Regions from separate parts of the Streptomyces sp. 1222.5 genome, predicted to be linked through region 2. Evidence: riboswitches for the same ligand, from Rfam matches in the RefSeq annotation. Region 2 holds a riboswitch; each other region holds the start of a gene.

Region 1 (7,198 bases), 1.3 Mb from region 2:
GAGCTCTTCACCTGGGAGTTCGCCACCGACCCGTACCCCGCCTACGCCTGGCTGCGCGAGCACGCGCCGGTGCACCGCACCCGGTTGCCCAGCGGTGTCGAGGCCTGGCTGGTCACCCGTTACGCCGACGCCAAGCAGGCCCTGGCCGACCAGCGGCTGAGCAAGAACCCGGCGCATCACGACGAGCCCGCGCACGCCAAGGGGAAGACCGGCATCCCCGGTGAGCGCAAGGCCGAGCTGATGACGCACCTGCTGAACATCGACCCGCCCGACCACACCCGGCTGCGCCGGCTCGTGAGCAAGGCGTTCACCCCGCGCCGGGTCGCCGAGTTCGCGCACCGCGTGCAGGAGCTCACCGACCACCTCATCGACCGGTTCGCCGAGCGTGGCTCCGCCGACCTCATCCACGAGTTCGCCTTCCCGCTGCCCATCTACGCCATCTGCGACCTCCTCGGCGTCCCGCGCGAGGACCAGGACGACTTCCGGGACTGGGCCGGGATGATGATCCGGCACGGCGGTGGACCGCGGGGCGGGGTCGCGCGGTCGGTGAAGAAGATGCGCGGCTACCTGGCCGAGCTGATCCACAAGAAGCGTGCGGCCCTGCCCGCCGAGCCGGGGCCCGGCGAGGACCTCATCTCGGGTCTCATCCGCGCCTCCGACCACGGTGAGCACCTCACCGAGAACGAGGCCGCCGCCATGGCCTTCATCCTCCTGTTCGCCGGCTTCGAGACCACCGTCAACCTCATCGGCAACGGCACCTACGCCCTGCTCACCCATCCCGCACAGCGCCGGCGGCTGCAGGAGTCCCTGGCGAGGGGGGAGCGGGACCTCCTGGAGACCGGGGTGGAGGAACTGCTGCGCTTCGACGGGCCGGTGGAGCTGGCCACCTGGCGGTTCGCCACCGAGCCGCTCACCGTCGGCGGGCGGGACATCGCGCCGGGCGACCCGGTGCTGGTCGTGCTGGCGGCGGCCGACCGGGACCCCGCGCGTTTCGCCGACCCGGACGTGCTGGACCTCGCCCGCCGCGACAACCAGCACCTCGGCTACGGCCACGGCATCCACTACTGCCTCGGCGCGCCGCTCGCCCGCCTGGAGGGCCAGACCGCGCTCGCCACCCTCCTCACCCGCCTGCCCGACCTGCGGCTCGCCGCCGACCCGGCCGAACTGCGCTGGCGCGGCGGACTCATCATGCGCGGCCTGCGCACCCTGCCCGTGGAGTTCACTCCGGCCGCCCCGGCCACCGGGGGAACCGGCGAGGAGCCGGCCCAGAGTTCGTAGAACCGTCAACACCACAGGCGTTCAACTCTGTGATCTTCACGTGATCTGCGCGGCATGAACTTGTGACAAGTGATCGTCTGCCGATACGTTCCTCCCTCAGCGTGGCGACGAGCACCATCCGCCGCGTCGGTCCTGCTGTCGCACGAAAGGCTTCCGCATGCTCTCCGGGAACGGCCGCCATCGTCGCCCCCGTCAGGCTCCAGCTCTCCTCGTCGCGGCCGGAGTGACCGGCTCCGCCATCGCCATCCCGCTGCTCGGCGCGGCGAGCGCCAACGCGGCCGACGGCACCACGTGGGACAAGGTGGCCGAGTGCGAGAGCGGCGGCTCGTGGAGCGCCGACACCGGCAACGGCTACTACGGCGGACTCCAGATATCGCAGGAGGACTGGGACAAGTACGGCGGCGGGCAGTACGCCTACAGCGCCGACGAGGCCAGCCGCTCGCAGCAGATCTCCGTCGCCGAGAAGATCCTCGCCGACCGGGGCACCACCCCCTGGGCCACCTGCGCCCTGCTCTCCGGGCTGACCCAGAACTCCGGCTCCCTGGACGTCGACACGGGCGTCGACGAGTCCGGGAACGCACAGGGTTCGGACGACTCGTCTGGATCGGGTGACACCTCCCCGTCGTCCGGTCTGCCGGATTCGTCGTCGTCCGGCGATTCCTCCGCCTCCGACTCCACCGGCTCCTCCGGCTCCAAGGCCGACTCGGACTCCTCCGGTGACGCGCACGGGAAGCCCACCTCCCACCCGGACAAGGGCGGCAAGGGGCACGGCACCGAGGACGATTCGACCGGTACCAACACTCCCAAGTCGGACAAGTCCGCCTCCCCCGAGGCCGGTGACGCCGGAAGCCCGCAGGGGGACGGCGGCTCGCCCACGGCCGTTCCGGATGCCGGCAACTCGGACAATTCCCAGCAGAACGCCGGATCCTGGAGCCTGGTCGACACCGGCGCGCTCAGCAGTGGCGGACGTCACCGCGGCGAGAGCGCGGACGAAAACGTGACAAACGGTCAGGACTCCACCTCGACCGGCCGTCACGCCTCCCGTGAGGCGGACGACTACACCGTCCGTCAGGGCGACTCGCTCGCCTCCATCGCCGAGTCCCTTGCGGTCGAGGGCGGGTGGCGCGCCCTCTACGCCGGCAACAAGAAGGAGATCGGGTCCGACCCGAACCGCATCACTGCCGGTCAGACCCTGGAAATCGGTACCTAAACGGACGCCGGATAGCGGGAGTTGACGCCCCACTTGCGGCGCTAATGTCCGGTTTGGTGAAAGTGTGGGATGAGTCTCAGAAGCCCTGATCGTCTTTGAAATTCCGCGGATCGCGTGTCTACGGTCAAGGCCGCTCGTCACCACGAGCCCCGGCAGTCGCAACGCCGAATCCTGCCAGCGGTTGCCCGGGAACAGTCGTCGCGTCATGCGCCGTAGGCAGGAGCGGGGGACCCAAGGTAAGTGCCGTTGCCGGCAGTTGAGCCGGCACCGGCTTGGGGTGAAGCCGCACTCCGCGCAAGCGGGAGTGCGGCCGGGCAACTCAACCGGCCCGAACCCGACAGCTCACCTCGCAGGCGTCGGTGAGGGGATCGATCCATGCTGTTTTCCAGCAAGGGCAAGCACCGTCGTCCGTCCAAGGCCGTCCGCGCCGTCGCGCTCGCCGGTGTCACCGGTGCCGCCGTCGCCGCTCCGCTGATGGCGGCCGGCAACGCCTCCGCCGCCACCGCCTCCCAGTGGGACGCGGTCGCCCAGTGCGAGTCCGGCGGCAACTGGTCCATCAACACCGGAAACGGCTACTACGGCGGTCTGCAGTTCTCCGCCTCCACCTGGGCCGCGTACGGCGGCACCGCCTACGCCCCGCAGGCCAACCAGGCCGGCAAGGCGCAGCAGATAGCCGTCGCCGAGAAGGTTCTCGCCGCCCAGGGCAAGGGCGCCTGGCCGGTCTGCGGCACGGGCCTGTCGAGCACCCCCTACAACGGCTCGACCGGCTCCACCTCGACGGGCGGCTCCTCGTCGAAGACGACGACCACCACCCGCTCCACCGACACGCAGGCCGCCTCCCGGTCCGCCGAGCGTCCGGCCGCGAGCAAGACCGTCACCACCCCGACCGGCAAGAAGGTCAAGAAGGGCGACGGCGAGTACAAGGTGGTCAAGGGCGACACCCTCAGCACCATCGCCACGAAGCACCACGTCCAGGGCGGCTGGAAGAAGCTCTTCGAGCTGAACAAGGACATCGTCCAGGACGCCGACATGATCTTCCCCGGTCAGCAGCTGCACCTGAAGTGACACCCGGCTCCCGGCCGGACCACAGCGCCCTCACATCCCCGGTGCGCACCCTGGAGGTGCCCACCCCGAAGACCCCGTGAGGGTCACCCCCGTCCCCACGGGCTCCCCGCCCCGGCGCGTCTTTCCCCCGTACGCGCCGGGGCGGGGTTTTTCGTCTCCCGGTCCGCTTCCGGCCCTTTCCCTGTTCTTCATCGCGCCCCCCTTTGTTCCGACGGTGAACAATGGGTACCGTCTGCGTGTCCCGCCCTGTCCACGGGACGGTCGGTCGGTGGCCGACGGCCCGTGGGCGGATAGGCTCTAGGCGCAAGGCCCGGAGCCGTGAGGCACCCAGCCCCGCACTTCCAGCGTCACATCCAAGAAGGAGATGCTCGTGCCGTCCATCGACGTCGTCGTAGCCCGGGAAATCCTGGACTCCCGAGGCAACCCCACGGTCGAGGTCGAGGTCGGCCTCGACGACGGCAGCACGGGTCGTGCCGCCGTCCCGTCCGGCGCCTCCACGGGTGCCTTCGAGGCCATCGAGCTGCGCGACGGTGACCCGAACCGCTACCAGGGCAAGGGTGTCGAGAAGGCCGTCCTCGCCGTCATCGAGCAGATCGGCCCGGAGCTCGTCGGCTACGACGCCACCGAGCAGCGCCTGATCGACCAGGCCATGTTCGACCTGGACGCCACCGACAACAAGGGCTCGCTCGGCGCCAACGCCATCCTCGGCGTCTCCCTGGCCGTCGCGCACGCCGCCTCCGAGGCCTCGGACCTCCCCCTCTTCCGCTACTTGGGCGGCCCGAACGCGCACCTGCTGCCGGTGCCGATGATGAACATCCTGAACGGCGGCTCGCACGCCGACTCCAACGTGGACATCCAGGAGTTCATGATCGCCCCGATCGGCGCGGAGTCCTTCTCCGAGGCGCTGCGCTGGGGCGCCGAGGTCTACCACACCCTCAAGAAGGTGCTGAAGACCAAGGGCCTGTCCACCGGCCTCGGCGACGAGGGCGGCTTCGCCCCGAACCTGGAGTCCAACCGCGCCGCCCTCGACCTCATCGTCGAGGCCATCAAGCAGGCCGGTTACATCCCCGGTGAGCAGATCGCGCTCGCGCTCGACGTCGCCGCGTCCGAGTTCTACAAGGACGGCAAGTACGAGTTCGAGGGCAAGTCCCGCTCGGCCGCCGAGATGACCGAGTACTACGAGGAGCTCGTCTCCGCGTACCCGCTCGTCTCCATCGAGGACCCGCTGTACGAGGACGACTGGGCCGGCTGGAAGGTCATCACCGACAAGCTGGGCGACAAGGTCCAGATCGTCGGCGACGACCTCTTCGTCACCAACCCGGAGCGCCTCGCCCGCGGCATCGAGGAGGGCTCCGCCAACGCCCTGCTCGTCAAGGTCAACCAGATCGGTTCGCTGACCGAGACCCTGGACGCCGTCGAGCTGGCCCAGCGCAACGGCTTCAAGTGCATGATGTCCCACCGCTCCGGCGAGACCGAGGACGTCACCATCGCCGACCTCGCGGTCGCCGTGAACTGCGGCCAGATCAAGACCGGCGCCCCGGCCCGCTCGGACCGTGTCGCCAAGTACAACCAGCTGCTGCGCATCGAGGAGATCCTCGACGACGCCGCGGTGTACGCCGGCCGCAGCGCCTTCCCGCGCTTCCGCGGCCACCACGAGGTCTCCAAGGGCTGACCTCCACCGGGCTAAGTCTTAGCCAGTCGTACGTACGTCCCCGTCCCCGGTCCCGTACCGTGTCCGGGGACGTACGCACGTGAAAGGGGAGGCGGAGGACCAGATGGCCGTGAAGGACCGGGACCGTTTCTCCACCGCGACCAGGCTGCGGCTGCTCGGCGAGCAGACGGCGGCCCGCGTCTACCGCTCCCAGACCAAGCGCCAGGCGCGCCGCTCGCGGCTCACCGGCCGCGCGGCCCTGCTCGCGCTGGTGCTGTGCTCGCTGATCGTCGCCCTCGCCTACCCGATGCGGCAGTACGTCTCCCAGCGCGCGGAGATCGCCGACCTGCAGCACCGCCAGGAACAGGCCCGCCGGCGCGTCGAGCAGCTGCGGGACCTCAAGGCGCGCTGGCAGGACGACGCCTACGCCGAGCAGCAGATCCGGCACCGGCTGCACTACGTGAAGCCCGGCGAGACCGGGTACGTGGTGGTGGACCCGGGATCCGCCAGGCAGTCCCGCACCGATCTCCGGGCCGCGCACCGGCCCTGGTACGCGAACGTCTGGGACGGCGTCGACAAGTCCGACGCCTCCGACCAGTAGCCGGCCCCGGCCGGTCACCGACAGAAAGCCACCCTGAAAGCAGTCATGGAAACGCCTCCGCCGCCCACTCCGCACACCGAGCCCACCGACGCGGACGTCGAGGCCTTCAAGCAGCAGCTCGGCCGCCCGCCGCGGGGCCTGCGGGCCATCGCGCACCGCTGCCCCTGCGGCCAGCCGGACGTCGTGGAGACGGCGCCGCGCCTGCCCGACGGCACGCCCTTCCCGACGACGTACTACCTGACGTGCCCGCGTGCCGCCTCGGCGATCGGCACGCTGGAGGCGAACGGCGTCATGAAGGAGATGACCGAGCGGCTGGGCACCGACCCCGAGCTGGCCGCCGCCTACCGGGCCGCGCACGAGGACTACGTCCGGCGCCGCGACGAGATCGAGGTCCTGGCCGGATTCCCCAGCGCGGGCGGCATGCCGGACCGGGTGAAGTGCCTGCACGTCCTCGTGGCGCACTCGCTGGCCGCGGGGCCGGGCGTGAACCCGCTCGGCGACGAGGCGATCGCCATGCTGCCGGAGTGGTGGAGCAAGGGGCCGTGCGTGACGCCGTCCGGGCCCCCGTGCGGTGAGGAGTGGCAGGTGGACGCCACCGAGGACGGCTTCTTCGCCGCCAGGCCCGTCGAGGAGGACGGCAAGTGACCCGGGTCGCCGCCATCGACTGCGGTACGAACTCCATCCGTCTCCTGGTCGCCGACGCGGACCCGGCCACCGGCGAACTCGTCGACCTGGACCGGCGCATGACGATCGTCCGGCTCGGCCAGGGAGTCGACCGCACCGGCCGGCTCGCCCCCGAGGCGCTGGAGCGGACCTTCGCCGCCTGCCGCGAGTACGCGGAGATCATCAAGGAGCACGGCGCCGAGAAGCTCCGCTTCGTCGCCACCTCGGCCTCCCGCGACGCGGAGAACCGGGACGAGTTCGTCCGCGGTGTCGTGGACATCCTCGGTGTCGAGCCGGAGGTCATCACCGGGGACCAGGAGGCCGAGTTCTCCTTCACGGGCGCCACCAGGGAACTGACGGGGCGTGACGACCTCACCAGGCCCTTCCTCGTCGTGGACATCGGCGGCGGCTCCACCGAGTTCGTCGTCGGCGGGGACCACGTGGCGGCCGCGCGCTCCGTGGACGTCGGCTGCGTGCGGATGACGGAGCGTCACCTGGTGCACGGCGGCAAGGTGAGCGACCCGCCCACCGAGGAGCGGATCGCCGCCATGCGGGCCGACATCGAGGCCGCTCTCGACCTCGCCGAGCGGACGGTCCCGCTGCGCGAGGCGCACACCCTGGTGGGCCTCGCGGGCTCGGTCACCACCGTGTCCGCGATCGCCCAGGACCTGCCGGAGTACGACTCCGCGCGCATCCACCACTCCCGGATCTCCCACGACCGTGTACGCGA
Region 2 (7,198 bases):
TTGGGCCGCGCCTCCGGCAACTCCGGCGTTGCAGCTCCCGCAGCCCTCGGGCAGTGCAGCCCGCAGCACTGCGGACGGCGCGCGGCGAGTCGGCGGCACCGACGCCGCTGCTCGGTCGGATCGCCGCTCGCACCATGGGCGCTCAGCAACTACCCGCACCCCTACCGCTACCTGCCCGAGCCCGCCCGCCACCACCTGGTCCGCCGGGTGCTCGGCCCGCTCGGCGCCTGGTGGCTGCGCGAGCCTTCGACAGCGGGGTGCGGGTCCAGGAGATCGAGCGGCTGGTGGGTGCCGAGGTCCCGGCGGCAACCCGGTCCTGCCCGTCCGCACCCTCGGCGGTCGGGCAGAGCGGCCCACCGCCGACCGTGTCGTCGCCGCCACCCGCTACCGCGTCGACATCGCGGCGACGGTCTTCCTCGGCCACGGGCTGCGCACCCGGCTCGCGGTGAGCCGCGGCACGCCCCGGCTCGGCCCCGGCTGTGTCACCGGTGCCCTGCCTGTACTTCACGGGGCTTCCGGCGGCGTCCTCGTACGGGCCGGTGATGCGCTTCGTGTGCGGTACGGAGTTCGCCTCCCCCCGTCTGGCGAAGCACCTGGCCGCGCGGCACGGCTGAGGTGCGGCTGGGCCATCGAGGTTCCGGAGTACGCCACTTGGGGCCGAGCAGCACGTAAGTACGTGGAGAGAGCGGTGAGTCGGCGGGGCGCGGTGTCCGTATTCTCTGATCATGGCACCCACCCCGGCATATGCACTGATCGCCACCGACCTGGACGGGACGTTGCTGCGTGGCGACGACACCGTCTCCGACCGGTCGCTCGCCGCGCTCGCGCGGGTGGCGGGGGCGGGCGCCCGGCATCTGGTGGTGACGGGCCGGCCGGCTCCGCGGGTACGGCCGCTGCTGGCGAACCTCGGCTGCACGGGGCTCGCGGTGTGCGGACAGGGTGCTCAGGTCTACGACGCCGCGGCGGACCGCCTGCTGTGGTCGGTCCGGCTGGACCGGGAGCTGGCGGAGACCGCGCTCGGCAAGATCGAGGCGGAGGTGGGCCAGGTGTTCGCGGCCGTAGACCAGGACGGGGTGGACGGGCTCACCCTCATCGAGCCCGGCTATCTGATGCCGCACCCCACGCTTCCCGCGCTCCGGGTGGGCCGGCGCGACGACCTGTGGTGCGAGCCCATCAGCAAGGTCCTGCTGCGCCACGCCACCCTGTGCGACGACGAGTTGGCGGCGGTCGCGCGTGCGGCGGTGGGTTCGCTGGCGACCGTCACCATGTCCGGGCCGGGCACCGTGGAGCTCCAGCCGCGCGGGGTGACCAAGGCGACCGGGCTCGCGCTGGCCGCCGAGCGGCTCGGAGTGGGCCCGGAACGCGCGCTGGCCTTCGGGGACATGCCCAATGACATCCCGATGTTCGACTGGGCCGCGCGGGGCGTGGCCATGGCCAACGCGCACCCCGAACTCAAGGCGGTGGCCGACGAGGTCACCGAGTCGAACGAGGACGACGGCGTGGCCGTCGTCCTCGAAGGACTCTTCCCGGCCGGGTGACCGGCTCTTCGGCACTGCTCCGTTCGTCCGGAGGCCGGTGCGCGCCGGTCCGTCAGGTGCCGGTGCGCTCCGGTCCGCCGGGCGTCGGGTGCGGGATGCCGGGCGGGTTCCGGTCCGCCGCCGGTGCGCGCCGGGCACGTCCGCCGGAACGTGCTCGGTGCGTCCGCCGGTACGGGCCGGACCCGTCCGTCAGTACGCGCCGAAGACGTTGTCGATCGAGCCGTACCGCGCGGCCGCGTAGTTGCAGGCGGCGGTGATGTTCGCGACCGGGTCGTAGGGGTCGAAGGAGGTGCCGACCACGTGGTAGGCGGCGAAGGTCGGGTCGATGACCTGGAGCAGACCCTTGGACGGGGTGCCCTTGACGGCGTTCGAGTCCCAGAGGTTGATGGCGTTGGGGTTGCCGGAGGACTCCCGCATGATGTTGCGGTAGATGCCGTGGTACGTGCCCGGGATCTTCTTCTCGGCCATGATCGCGAGGGATTCGCGGATCCAGCCGTCGAGGTTGTTCGGGTACCCGGCGGGGGTGGTGGAGGCCGTCGGGGCGGTGGTGGGGGCCGCGGAGGCGCTCGCGGCGCCGACGAGCGGCAGGGCGAGGACAGCGGCGCCGGTGCCGAGGGCGGCGATGGTGCGGACGAGGCGGTTGTTCCGGGTGCGGCGGGGCTGAGCGGCAGCAGGCATGGGGAAGTTCCTCTCCGTCGCCTGCGAGGTGAGCTGTCGGGTTCGGGCGGGGAGGTGCCCGGCCGTGCCCTGGGGAGGCGCGGCTTCACCCCTAGCCGTTCCGGTGCGACGTGTGCCGACCGGTACGGCGATGGCTTACCTGGGTCCCCCGCTCCTGCCGTACGAAATGAGTTCGTCGATGGGTTACGCGGGCGGCGGCAGGATTAGGCGTCCGCCCGACGGCCCGGAACGTATGCGAGAGCACATGTCGGGAACAAGTACTGGATTCACACAACACCCTATTTGACCTTGGTCTGTGGCTTTTGAGGCGCTTGATCCTTTGCGGTTGCCAACTCTCAACTCGCCAGTAGGGCAAGGGGAGAAGGGGATGCCGGTGAGTGGGGGTGGTTCTCCCGCCCGAGTGAGCCAACTCACGAAATAGCAAAATAATGCAAATCAGACATGAGGGATTCAGGTGATTTGCGGCCGAGGTGGCATTGCGGCGGAACCCGCGACGAGGCGCCGGTCGTTGTGGTGGTGGCCGCGGCGCGCGAAGAGGTGAAGTGCGGCGACGAGGGAAGGGGGTGTCCGGGTGGGTGTCGGGTGCTGTTGCGCGCCCGATGTGCCCGTTGTATCCGTTGTGCCCGAGTGGGTCGCCGCTCCCGGCGTGCTCCCGAGGTGTCCACCGGGTGGCGTCGGCATTACTCCGCTCACGCCGCGTTTCGCGACAAAGTGTGCGGATTCCTGTTAAGTCGATAAATGTCCATTCTTACCAACCGATCAAACCCATACCGGTCATGATCCGATACCGCCCAGGCTGGACCGGTGGGCGCTATCGGTGATCGAAAGAGGACCGGATACGCTGACTTGAGTGATGGCAGCGACCTATCGACAAACCGTGTAAGCGCCAGCAGACACCAGCAGACAGGAGACCCCTCGTGACCGTCGTCGGGCCGTTCGGGCTGAGCGTGCGGGACCAGGCTCTGGAAGCCGATGTCCAGGCCGGATTGACGGCTGTCGAGGAAGGCTTGCTCGAGGCCACCAAGAGCGAGGTCCCGTTCATCACGGAGGCCGCGCAGCACCTCGTACGGGCCGGTGGGAAGCGGTTCCGTCCGCTGCTCGTGATGCTCGCGTCCCAGTTCGGCGACCCCTACGCGCCGGGCATCGTGCCCTCGGCAGTGGTCGTGGAGCTGACCCACCTCGCCACGCTGTACCACGACGACGTGATGGACGAGGCGGCCGTGCGCCGCGGTGTGGACAGCGCCAACACCCGCTGGGGCAACTCCGTCGCGGTCCTGACCGGCGACTTCCTGTTCGCCCGGGCCTCCCAGATCCTCGCCGACCTCGGTCCCGAGGCGGTCCGGGTGCAGGCCCTCGCGTTCGAGCGGCTGGTCACGGGCCAGATCCTGGAGACCGCCGGTCCCACGGACGGCCGCGACCCGGTCGATCACTACCTGGACGTACTCGGCGGCAAGACGGGCTCGCTGGTCGCGGTCTCCTGCCGGTTCGGCGCGATGATGTCCGGCGCCGACGAGACGGTCGTCGACGTGCTCACCCAGTACGGCGAGCGGCTCGGGGTCGCCTTCCAGCTCGCGGACGACGTCCTGGACATCGCCTCCGACTCCCACGAGTCCGGCAAGACCCCGGGCACCGACCTGCGCGAGGGCATCGCCACGCTGCCCGTGCTCCGGCTGCGCGAGCGGGCCGCCCGGCTCGGGCTGGCCGAGGACATCGCGCTGTGCGAGCTGCTGGACTCCGATCTCAGCGACGACGCCCGGCACGCCGAGGCGCTGGCGGCGCTGCGCGCCCACCCCGCGCTGGAGCAGGCCCGCCAGGACACGATCCGCTACGCGAAGGAGGCCCGGGCCGCGCTGGCGCCGCTGCGGGAGTGCGACGCCAAGGCGGCGCTGATCGAGCTGTGCGATGCGGTGGTGCACCGCGCCGGCTAGTCCGGCCGGCCACAGAACGGCGCCCGCGGAACGGCGCCCCCGCACGGTCTCTCCCCTGGGAGAGCGGTGCCGACCCCTACGGGGAGGGGGAGACGCCGCCCCCGCGTGTCATACCGCAGGCGTACACCGAGTTGCTGCCGCGGTCTGACGCTTCCTCACGGCCGATTTGGTCAGATGGACACCACGGAAATCACCACTCCTCACCGATTCGGGTGAGAATGGCGGCTCAGGTGGACCAGCGTGAGGACAGCCGCCGCCGACGACGGAGGTAACGCACACATGGCACCGTACGAATCCGACGACGCAGCGGACGCGGCGCGGGACGAGGACGCGCGTTCCGGCCGCCGCAAGGCCGCCCGGTACGCCGTACCGGTCGCGGTGGTGGGGGTGGCGGCGGCCACGATCGGGCTGGTCCCGGCGCTCGCCGACTCCGGTGACCCCGACCTGCCCAGGATCAGCGCACAGCAGCTCATCGAGAAGATCGCCAAGTCGGACACGCAGCAGCTGTCCGGCACAGTGAAGATCAACACCGATCTGGGCCTGCCGGACCTCGGCGGCCTGGAGAACAGCCTCGCCTCGGGGGCGGCCCCGGGCTCCGGCGACGGCTCCTCCGCCGACCCGCAGTCCAAGCTCACCGAGCTGGTCAGCGGCAGCCACACCCTGCGCGTGGCGGCCGACGGCCCGGACCGGCAGAAGCTCTCCCTGCTGGAGCGGGGCGCCGAGTACAGCCTCATCCACGACGGCAAGGACGTCTGGGGCTACGACAGCAAGAGCAACGAGGTCTACCACTCCACCGCGGCCGACTCCGGCGAGGACCACCGGGCGAAGCCGCCCGCCACGCCCGAGGACTTCGCCGGCGAGGCGCTGAAGTCGGTGGACGACACCACGTCCGTCACCGTCGACGGCACCATGCGGGTCGCCGGCCGCGACGCCTACAAGCTGCTGATCAAGCCCAAGCAGTCCGGCAGCACGGTCGGCGCCATCAGCATCGCGGTGGACGCGAAGACGGGTACGCCGCTGAAGTTCACGCTGACGCCGAGGAGCGGCGGGGCCGCCGTTCTCGACACGGGCTTCACCCAGGTCTCCTTCGCCGAGCCGGCGGCCTCGACCTTCGACTTCACCCCGCCCAAGGGTGCGAAGGTCACCGAGGACGAGGACGGCCCCAAGGGGCGGGAGCACGCCCACAAGGGCGGCGACGACTTCGGCAAGGGCCTGGACGGAGCCACCGTCATCGGCAAGGGCTGGACGTCCGTCGCCACCTTCGACACCGGCGCCGGCGGCGGCCAGCCCACCGGCTCCCAGGGCGGTGACCTGGGCGGCTTCCTGGGCTCGCTCGGCGAGCAGGTCTCCGGCAAGTTCGGCAAGGGCACGGTGTTCTCCACCCGCCTGGTCAACGCCCTGATCACCGACGACGGCAAGGTCTACGCCGGCGCCGTGACCAAGGAGGCCCTGGTGAAGGCGGCGGACACGGGGAAGTAATCCTTCCCGGGCACGAGGATTCGAGGGGGGAGCCGATGGACGCACCGTCCGCCACGCAGCGGGAGGGGCACGACCCGGAGGACGCGCGGGAGCACGACCCGGCGGAGGCGCCCGAGGGCGTCATCGCCACGCGCGGACTCACCAAGCGCTACCGCGGCGGACAGCTCGCCGTGGACGGTCTCGACCTGACCGTCCCGGCGGGCAGCGTCTTCGGCTTCCTCGGCCCGAACGGCTCCGGCAAGACCACCACCATCCGCATGCTGATGGGCCTGATCGAGCCGACCTCGGGCACGGCACGGGTGCTGGGCCGCCCCATGCCGCGGGCGGCTCGTGCGGTCCTGCCGCAGGTCGGCGCGCTCATCGAGGGCCCCGCCCTGTACGGCTTCCTGTCCGGCCGGGACAACCTCCTGCGCTACGACGCCGCCGACCCGACCGCCGACCCGCGCACCCGGCGCGTCCGCGTCGCCGCCGCCCTGGACCGGGTGGGCCTCACGGCCGCCGCGGGCAAGAAGGCGAAGGCGTACTCGCTCGGCATGAAGCAGCGCCTCGGCCTGGCCGCGGCGCTGCTCCAGCCGCGCCGACTGCTCGTCCTGGACGAACCGACCAACGGCCTCGACCCGCAGGGCATGCGGGAGATCCGCACCCTGATCAGGGAACTGGCCGCCGACGGCACGACCGTCTTCCTCTCCTCGCACCTCCTGGACGAGATCGAGCAGGTCTGCACGCACGCGGCGGTGATGACGCGGGGCCGGCTCGTCACCCAGGGCGCGGTCGCCGACCTGGCGGCCGGGGCGCGCGGCCGGCTGGTGGTGCTCACCCCGGACGCGGCCGACGCGGCCCGGGTGCTCAAGGAGCAGGGGATCGGGGACGTCACCGCGGACGGTGACCGGGTCACCGGCGAGCCGCCCGCGCGGGACCTCGCCGAGGTGACCGCGGCCCTGGTCGGCGCGGGCGTGCGCGTCCGGGGCCTCACGCTCGAACGGGCCTCGCTGGAGGACGCGTTCGTGGCACTGACGGGGGAGGGTTTCGATGTCGCGGGCTGAGACGGTCCCGGGCCCGGCCGGCGGGGCCGGCACGCCGCTCCCCGCGCCGCCCGGGGAGGCGGCCGTCCGGCGGCCGCGTCTCCTGTGGACCTTCGGGCTGCTGCGCAGCGAGATCGTCACCACGGTCCGCCGCTGGCGCACGCTCGCCCTGCTGGGTGTGCTGGCGGCGGTGCCGGTGCTGGTGGGGATCGCGGTGAGGATCGAGACCAGGGGCGGCTCGTCGGCGGGCGGGGGCGGCGGCGGTCCGGCGTTCATCTCGCAGATCACCAACAACGGCCTGTTCCTGGTGTTCACGGCACTGGCGGCGACGCTGCCGTTCTTCCTGCCGATGGCCGTCGGCGTCGTCGCGGGCGACGCGATCGCGGGGGAGGCGGGCGCGGGAACTCTGCGCTATCTGCTGGTCGCCCCGGCCGGCCGGACCCGCCTGCTGCTGACCAAGTACACGACCGTGATGGTGTTCTGCCTGCTGGCCACCCTGGTCGTCGCCGTCTCGGCGCTGATCGTCGGCGCGCTGCTCTTCCCGCTCGGCGAT
Region 3 (7,198 bases), 1.4 Mb from region 2:
AGCACCCCGACCTCGATGCGCAGAACGTCCGGGTGACCGGCATCGGGCATCTCGCCCTGCCCGTGCACCCGGCGGTCGCGACCGGGATACGCGAGGCCCTCGACAGCGCACAGCCCGGGGACCGGCTCGCGGACGGTCTGACGGTGGCCTAGCGGGCCACTGTCCGAGGCGGGAGAAAGGACCACCGACGGCGCGGTACGGCCTGCGCACAGGTGACTCACCGTCACCCGACATCGAACATTCATCGAACACAAGGCCAAAGTCGCGTCCGGGGTCCCCCGAAACACGGCCGAATGCCCGTTTCCGGCCCACGCGAAACAGGCCGAAGATTGTCGCGCCCGCGTACCGCCGGGTACAGTCACCGCACTGCTCTGGCAGCCCCTGTTGTCGAGGCGAAAGAGAAGTTGGTGAACGACCGTCACCCGTCGGGGACCATGACCACCCCGGCCCCGGCTTCCGACGCCTCCGCAGCGCACTACGCACCGTACGGGACACCGGAAGTCGCCTACGACGACGTCACCACGTACGGTCATTACGACGCCACAGGTTTCGCGGCCGGTTCCGTAGGCTTCGACGCCGATCCGCTCTTCGGCAGCCTCCCGGGCGACGGGCACACCACGGACGCGTACGACACCACGCACTGGCAGACCGGCACCGGTCCGACCCCGCACTACGACCCCTACGCGGCCCAGCACCACTCGACCTACGACTCGGGTGCGTACGACAGCACCGCCTGGACGATTCCGGCGCAGGCCACGGGGCACGACGTCAGCGGGCAGTGGGACGCGAGTGCCTGGCTCCAGCCCGGACAGGCGGCCGGCGCCGACCCCGCCGCGCAGTGGGAGTGGGGCACCCAGACCTTCGACACCGGCGCCTACGACGCCACGCAGTGGAACGCCGCCGGCCAGGCCGTGACGGCGGAGGCCGAGCAGGCTGCCGAACCGTTCGACCAGCAGGCCACGGCCACGTTCGACCAGGTCGCGGATGCGCACGTCGGCGCCGCGTTCGACCGGACGGGCGACGCGCACGCGACCGCCCCCTTCGAACAGCCGTCGCACGAGGACGCCGCGTACGAGGACGGCGGGTACGAGCACACCACGTACGACGACACCGTCTACGGCGACGGCGCGTACGAGGAGGGGCCGGTCGGCGAGGGCGATGCGACCGCCACCGGTGAACTGCCCGCCGTGCCCGGCCTGTTGGACGGGCAGGAGGAGATCACCCCGGTTCCGGCGGCCCGTGCGAGCTCGCGCGGCGCGGGCCGGTCCCGGCGCCGTACGCCCGCCAAGCGCTCCGCCCTGTTGACCGTCGCCGTGCCCTCCGCCTGCGTGATGGGGGTCGCCGGGATCGCCGCCGCCTCCGTCGGCACGCTGACCGACGACTCCAAGGACACCTCCGCCTCCGCCTCGGACGCGCACGCGGTGCAGCCGTCGGTCGCCAACAACAAGCTGGACACCCAGCTCAAGACGCTCGCGGCGGGCGCCGACGACTTCGCCGACCGGGCCAGCCGCACCCAGGAGCGGATCGACCTCAAGGCCCAGCAGGAACTGCAACAGAAGAAGGCCGCGGCGGAGGCCGCACTCAAGGAACGACTGCGGCCCAAGTTCGCGCTGCCCGTCATGGACCGCGGACTCAGCGCCTACTTCGGCCAGGCGGGCGTGAACTGGATGTCGGTGCACACCGGCATCGACTTCCCCGTCTCCTACGGCACCACGGTGATGGCCGCCACCGACGGAACCGTCAGCACCAAGTGGAACAGTGCCTACGGCAACATGCTGATCCTCACCGCGAAGGACGGCACGGAGACCTGGTACTGCCACCTCTCCAGCTACCGCGTGGCCTCCGGCACGGTCGTCAAGGCCGGCCAGTCGATCGCCTACTCCGGCAACTCGGGCAACTCCACCGGCCCGCACCTGCACTTCGAGGTACGGCCGGCGGGCGGGGCGGCCATAGACCCGCTGCCGTGGCTGCGCAGCCACGGGCTGGACCCGACCTGAGCCGGCTTGTTTCCTCGTGCCGAGTGAGCCCCGCCCGTGCAGGCGGGGCTCATCGCGTTCTACAGCTTCTCCACCGGCGCGTACCGCAGCAGCAGCCGCTTCGGCTTGGTGTCGCCGAAGTCGATCGTCGCCTCCGCGTTCCCACCCGTGCCCGTGACCGCGACGACCGTGCCGAGACCGAACTGATCGTGGGTGACACGGTCTCCGACGGCCAGCGCGACCACCGGCTTCTCCGCGGTGCGCCGCGTGGCGAACCCGGACGCGCCGGACGCCGAGGAGCGTGAGCGGGACGAGGACAGGGAGGCCGCGATCCCGGAGGCCGGCCCGGAGGACACCGGCGCGGCGGCCCCCGTCCGCTTCCAGTCCACGTGGGTCGGCGGGATCTCCTCCAGGAAGCGGGAGGGCGGGTTGTACGACGGCTGGCCCCAGGCGCTGCGCATCGCCGAACGCGTGAGGTACAGCCGCTCCCGCGCGCGGGTGATGCCGACGTACGCCAGGCGCCGCTCCTCCTCCAGCTCCTTGTTCTGGCCGAGGGCGCGCATGTGCGGGAAGACGCCGTCCTCCATGCCGGTCAGGAACACGACCGGGAACTCCAGGCCCTTGGCGGTGTGCAGGGTCATCAGCGTGATGACGCCGTCGCCGTCCTCCTCGTCGGGGATCTGGTCCGAGTCGGCGACCAGGGCGACCTGCTCCAGGAAGTCGGCGAGCGTGCCGGTCTCTCCCTCGGCGCGCTCCTGCTCGAACTCCAGGGCCACGGCGGCGAGTTCCTGGAGGTTCTCGATGCGCGTCTCGTCCTGAGGATCGGTGGAGGCCTGCAACTCGGCAAGATAGCCGGTGCGTTCGAGTATGGCCTCCAGCACCGTCGCCGGTCCCGCCCCGGACTCCACGATCGTCCGCAGGTCCTCCATCAGCGTATTGAACCGCTTGACCGCGTTGGTGGAGCGCGCGGCCATGCCGTACGCCTCGTCGACGCGCTTGAGCGCCTGGGGGAAGCTGATCTTCTCGCGCTGGGCGAGGGCGTCGATCATCGCCTCGGCGCGGTCGCCGATGCCCCGCTTGGGCACGTTGAGGATGCGGCGCAGCGGCACCGTGTCCTCGGGGTTGGCGAGGACACGCAGGTAGGCGAGGACGTCCCGGACCTCCTTGCGCTCGTAGAAGCGGACACCGCCGACGACCTTGTAGGGCAGGCCGACGCGGATGAAGACCTCTTCGAAGACACGGGACTGGGCGTTGGTGCGGTAGAAGACGGCGACGTCGCCCGCCTTCGCCTCGCCCGCGTCGACCAGGCGGTCTATCTCGTCGGCGACGAACTGCGCCTCGTCGTGCTCGGTGTCGGCGACGTAACCGGTGATCCGCGCGCCCTGGCCGGCGTTGGTCCACAGGTTCTTCGGGCGGCGGGACTCGTTGCGCTCGATGACCGCGTTGGCGGCGGACAGGATGGTCTGCGTGGAGCGGTAGTTCTGCTCCAGCAGGATCGTCGTCGCGTCGGGGTAGTCCTCCTCGAACTGGAGGATGTTGCGGATCGTCGCACCGCGGAAGGCGTAGATGGACTGGTCCGCGTCACCCACGACGCACAGCTCGGCCGGCGGCAGGTCGGACTCGCTCGGCGGTACGTCCACCGGGTGCGCGGCGGTGCCGACGAGCTCGCGGACCAGGGCGTACTGGGCGTGGTTGGTGTCCTGGTACTCGTCGACCATGACGTGCCGGAAGCGACGGCGGTAGTGCTCGGCGACGTCCGGGAAGGCACGCAGCAGGTTGACCGTCGTCATGATCAGGTCATCGAAGTCGAGGGCGTTCGCCTCGCGCAGCCGCGACTGGTACAGGGCGTAGGCCTGCGCGAGGGTCTTCTCGAAGCCGTCGGTGGCCTGGGCGGCGAAGTCCTCCTCGTCGATCAGCTCGTTCTTCAGGTTGCTGATCTTGGCGCTGAATGACTTGGGCGGGAAGCGCTTGGGGTCGAGGTCCAGGTCACGGCAGACCAGGGCCATCAGGCGCTTGCTGTCGGCGGCGTCGTAGATCGAGAACGACGAGGTGAAGCCGAGCTTCTTGGACTCCCGGCGCAGGATGCGCACGCAGGCGCTGTGGAAGGTCATGACCCACATCGCGTGGGCGCGCGGGCCGACGAGCTGCTCGACGCGCTCCTTCATCTCGCCCGCGGCCTTGTTGGTGAAGGTGATCGCGAGGATCTGGCCGGGGTGCACATGCCGCTCGGCGAGCAGGTGCGCGATGCGGTGGGTGAGCACGCGGGTCTTGCCGGAGCCCGCACCGGCGACGATGAGCAGAGGGGAGCCGGCGTGCGTCACGGCCGCGCGCTGGTTCTCGTTCAGCCCCTCCAGGAGGGCCGCCGGGTCCAGCGCGGGGCGCGGGGCGCCGTCGCGGTAGTGGGCGTCCCGGTCCGGCGGCACGTCGAACTTCCCGCCGAACAGATCGTCCGGAATCGGCTCCGGGGCGTGATCGTGCTCGGGCGGCGGCGGGGGTTCCTCGTCGTGCCCGCGAGGGGGCCGGAGGTCCGCCAGGAAGCTGTCGTCAAAGAGGCTGCTCATCGCTCTACGAGTCTAGGGCGCCCCACCGACAACCGGTCCCGGTCCCCGGAACATGGCCCGCGGACGGCCGTTCCCGAGCACTTCCACGGCGGCATCGATCTTCCCGGCGGACCCCCTCCACACTCCTCACGCTGCGGAATCGCCTGGTCACCCCTGTATAAACCTGACCTCAGGTCACAGAAATGTATCGGACAAACCGCTCACCAACCTTCACAGGAGACACACGAGTTGGCTAGGTTGCCGTCAGGCCGCACGACCCCACTCCGGCGAACGTCGCCGGGCCGTGCGGCCTCCGCCGAGTCCGGCGCGCCTCGCACGGCGCCCAGAGCCGGGGACCCACCGATCCCGGGGTGAATCGGCCGACTCCCACCCGGGACGACGCCGTAGGGCAACCCTTCCGAACCACCCGCCCGAACCCGACAGCTAACCCGGTAGGCGGCCGTTTGGAAGGAGTCGCCAGCCTTGGCGTCGCACCGCAAGCCGCGCCCCGGCGGCACCCGTGGACCGGGCCTGCGCGGCCCCGCTCTCGCCACCGCCGCCTTCACCTCCGTGGCCCTCCTGTCGCAGACGGCCGAGGCCGCCGCCGACGACGGCAGGCCGAGCATGGAGGAGATCGAGAAGAAGATCGACGAGCTCTACCGCCGGGCCGACTCGTCTCCGGAGGACGAACCGGCGGCCAGGCAGCGAGCCCGCGAGGAGGAGCCGCGCCAGGAGAGCGCCCGCCGCGGGACCCGGCGCGCCAAGGCGCCGGAGGGGCGGGTGGCGTCCGCCGCCGGCCCGGACACGGCCGCCTTTCTCCTCGAGGAGTTCCCGCAGGACCACTTCGCCCAGAACAGGGTGATGAACCGGCTGGCCTCGCGCGTGCGGGACACGGCCGAACGCGGCAGGACCGGCAGGAGCCCGCGGACGCCGGACGCCGACGCCGCGCCCTACGACGTGAAGGCCGCGAAGGCCGCCGTCCAGCGCAAGCTCGCCACCGCGCGGGACCTGCTCTCGCGGCTCCCCGCCCAGGAGCACGCGCGCCCCGCCGAGCCCGACCCCACGCCCTGGGGTGACGCGCTGCCCGTAGTGCCCGCGCAGGCGGCCTGGGAGGACGGGCTGCCCGCCGCATCCGCCCCGGCAACCTGGGAGGACGGGCTGCCCGCCGTACCCGCCCCGGCCGCCTGGGAGGGCACCGGCCCGCAGACGTACGCGGCCGCAACGTCCTCCGCCGCACCCGCGCCTTCCGCAGCCACGGTCTCGCAGCAGGCCACCAAGGCCGGGAAGGCGATCGCCTTCGCGCGCGCCCAGCTCGGCAGGCCCTACGTGAGCGGTGCCAGCGGCCCCGGTTCCTACGACTGCTCCGGCCTCACCCAGGCAGCGTGGCGGGCCGCCGGTGTCATCCTTCCGCGCGCCGCCCGCGACCAGGCCGTCGCGGGCACTCCGGTGGCCCTCGCCGACGCTCGCCCCGGTGACCTGGTCTTCTTCCACGAGGACAGCAGCCATGTGGGTCTGTACACGGGCGACGGAACGATGATCCACGCCCCGGAACCGGGCGCCTACATCCGCGAGGAGCCCGTCCACCGAGGCGGCGAGGCGCTCGTCCAGGGCGTCGTCCGGCCGGCCTGACCCCTTCCGCCCGCGCATCCACGCGCGCGTGCCGGTGTTTTTGCCCGCTACGCGCGCGTGGCCTGCCCGGTCGGCCCGTCGCGGCTGCCTAGCATCGGCGCATGCCCGGCATCTCGGAAGTGCGTGCGTGGTGGGCGGAGTGGCCTCCCGCCGCCGGCGCCGCGGTCATGGCGACCGGCATCGTGTCGATGGGCCTGCACCTGTCCGGCGACGAGACGCTGTCCCGGGTGGTGCTGGTCCTGGCCGCGATCGCCTGGGTGGCGCTGGCGGCCGACTTCGTCATGCGGCTGGGCACCGACCGGCCGCGGTGGCTGGCCGCCGCGGCGACTCCGGGCGCGCTGACCGCGGTCGCCGCGACGACCGTACTGGGCACCCGGCTCTCGGTGCTGGGCTGGGAGACCCTGGCCGCGGCACTGCTCGCGCTCTCGGCGCTGCTCTGGCCGGGGCTGCTCGTCTTCGTGATGCGGCACTGGGCCCGGCGCATGCCGGGTTCGGTCTTCCTGGGCTGTGTGGCCACACAGGGCCTCGCCGTGCTGGGCGCCACGCTGGCCGCGGCCGTCGAGACGGCGTGGCTGGCGCACACCGCGATGGTGCTGTTCTGGCTGGGGCTGGTGCTCTACGGCCTCGCCCTGGTCCGCTTCGACCTGCGGCAGGTGCTGGAGGGCGCCGGGGACCACTGGATCGCGGGCGGGGCGCTCGCGATCTCGGCGCTGGCCGGCGCGAGGCTGATCGCGGCGGGTGACGGGCCCATGTACCTGTGGAACCTGGACGACCGCGGCGTACTGCGCGACGTGACGGCGGCCCTGCTCGTGCTGGATCTCGCCGCGTACGCCGTGCTGCTGGTGGCCGAGGCGGTCCGGCCCCGGCTCGGCTACGACCTGCGGCGGTGGGCGACGGTCTTCCCGATGGGGATGACGGCTGCGGCGACGCTGTCCGTCTCCACCGCCATGGACGCCCCGTGGCTCAGGGTGCCGGGGCAGGTGCTGGTGTGGGTCGGGGTGGCGGCGTGGCTGGCCACGGTCATGGGTGCGCTGCGCACGGCCCGCGCCGGCG

What was found. A riboswitch is a leader RNA that binds a small molecule or an ion and turns the genes downstream of it on or off. The one in region 2 is predicted to bind cyclic di-AMP.
Region 1: it holds a riboswitch for cyclic di-AMP, as region 2 does, so the genes downstream of both, BLW57_RS16650 (LysM peptidoglycan-binding domain-containing protein) here and BLW57_RS22565 (transglycosylase SLT domain-containing protein) in region 2, are expected to answer to the same signal.
Region 3: it holds a riboswitch for cyclic di-AMP, as region 2 does, so the genes downstream of both, BLW57_RS16260 (C40 family peptidase) here and BLW57_RS22565 (transglycosylase SLT domain-containing protein) in region 2, are expected to answer to the same signal.

The regions. Positions count from the first base shown of each region.
Region 1 covers NZ_FNSZ01000001.1:3,727,918-3,735,115, reverse strand. The annotation lists gene BLW57_RS16660 (cytochrome P450 family protein) at 1-1,278, shown strand, start outside; gene BLW57_RS16655 (LysM peptidoglycan-binding domain-containing protein) at 1,436-2,488, shown strand; cyclic di-AMP (ydaO/yuaA leader) riboswitch at 2,687-2,859, shown strand; gene BLW57_RS16650 (LysM peptidoglycan-binding domain-containing protein) at 2,864-3,553, shown strand; gene eno (phosphopyruvate hydratase) at 3,918-5,225, shown strand; gene BLW57_RS16640 (FtsB family cell division protein) at 5,329-5,805, shown strand; gene BLW57_RS16635 (DUF501 domain-containing protein) at 5,851-6,450, shown strand; gene BLW57_RS16630 (Ppx/GppA phosphatase family protein) at 6,447-7,198, shown strand, end outside.
Region 2 covers NZ_FNSZ01000001.1:5,004,707-5,011,904, forward strand. The annotation lists partial or broken gene BLW57_RS42455 (NAD(P)/FAD-dependent oxidoreductase) at 136-614, shown strand; gene BLW57_RS22560 (HAD family hydrolase) at 726-1,538, shown strand; gene BLW57_RS22565 (transglycosylase SLT domain-containing protein) at 1,728-2,216, opposite strand; cyclic di-AMP (ydaO/yuaA leader) riboswitch at 2,222-2,404, opposite strand; gene BLW57_RS22570 (polyprenyl synthetase family protein) at 3,134-4,144, shown strand; gene BLW57_RS22575 (LolA family protein) at 4,424-5,623, shown strand; gene BLW57_RS22580 (ABC transporter ATP-binding protein) at 5,659-6,666, shown strand; gene BLW57_RS22585 (ABC transporter permease) at 6,653-7,198, shown strand, end outside.
Region 3 covers NZ_FNSZ01000001.1:3,637,901-3,645,098, forward strand. The annotation lists gene BLW57_RS16245 (esterase/lipase family protein) at 1-152, shown strand, start outside; gene BLW57_RS16250 (M23 family metallopeptidase) at 408-1,997, shown strand; gene pcrA (DNA helicase PcrA) at 2,057-4,537, opposite strand; cyclic di-AMP (ydaO/yuaA leader) riboswitch at 4,847-4,991, shown strand; gene BLW57_RS16260 (C40 family peptidase) at 5,000-6,145, shown strand; gene BLW57_RS16265 (tellurite resistance/C4-dicarboxylate transporter family protein) at 6,247-7,198, shown strand, end outside.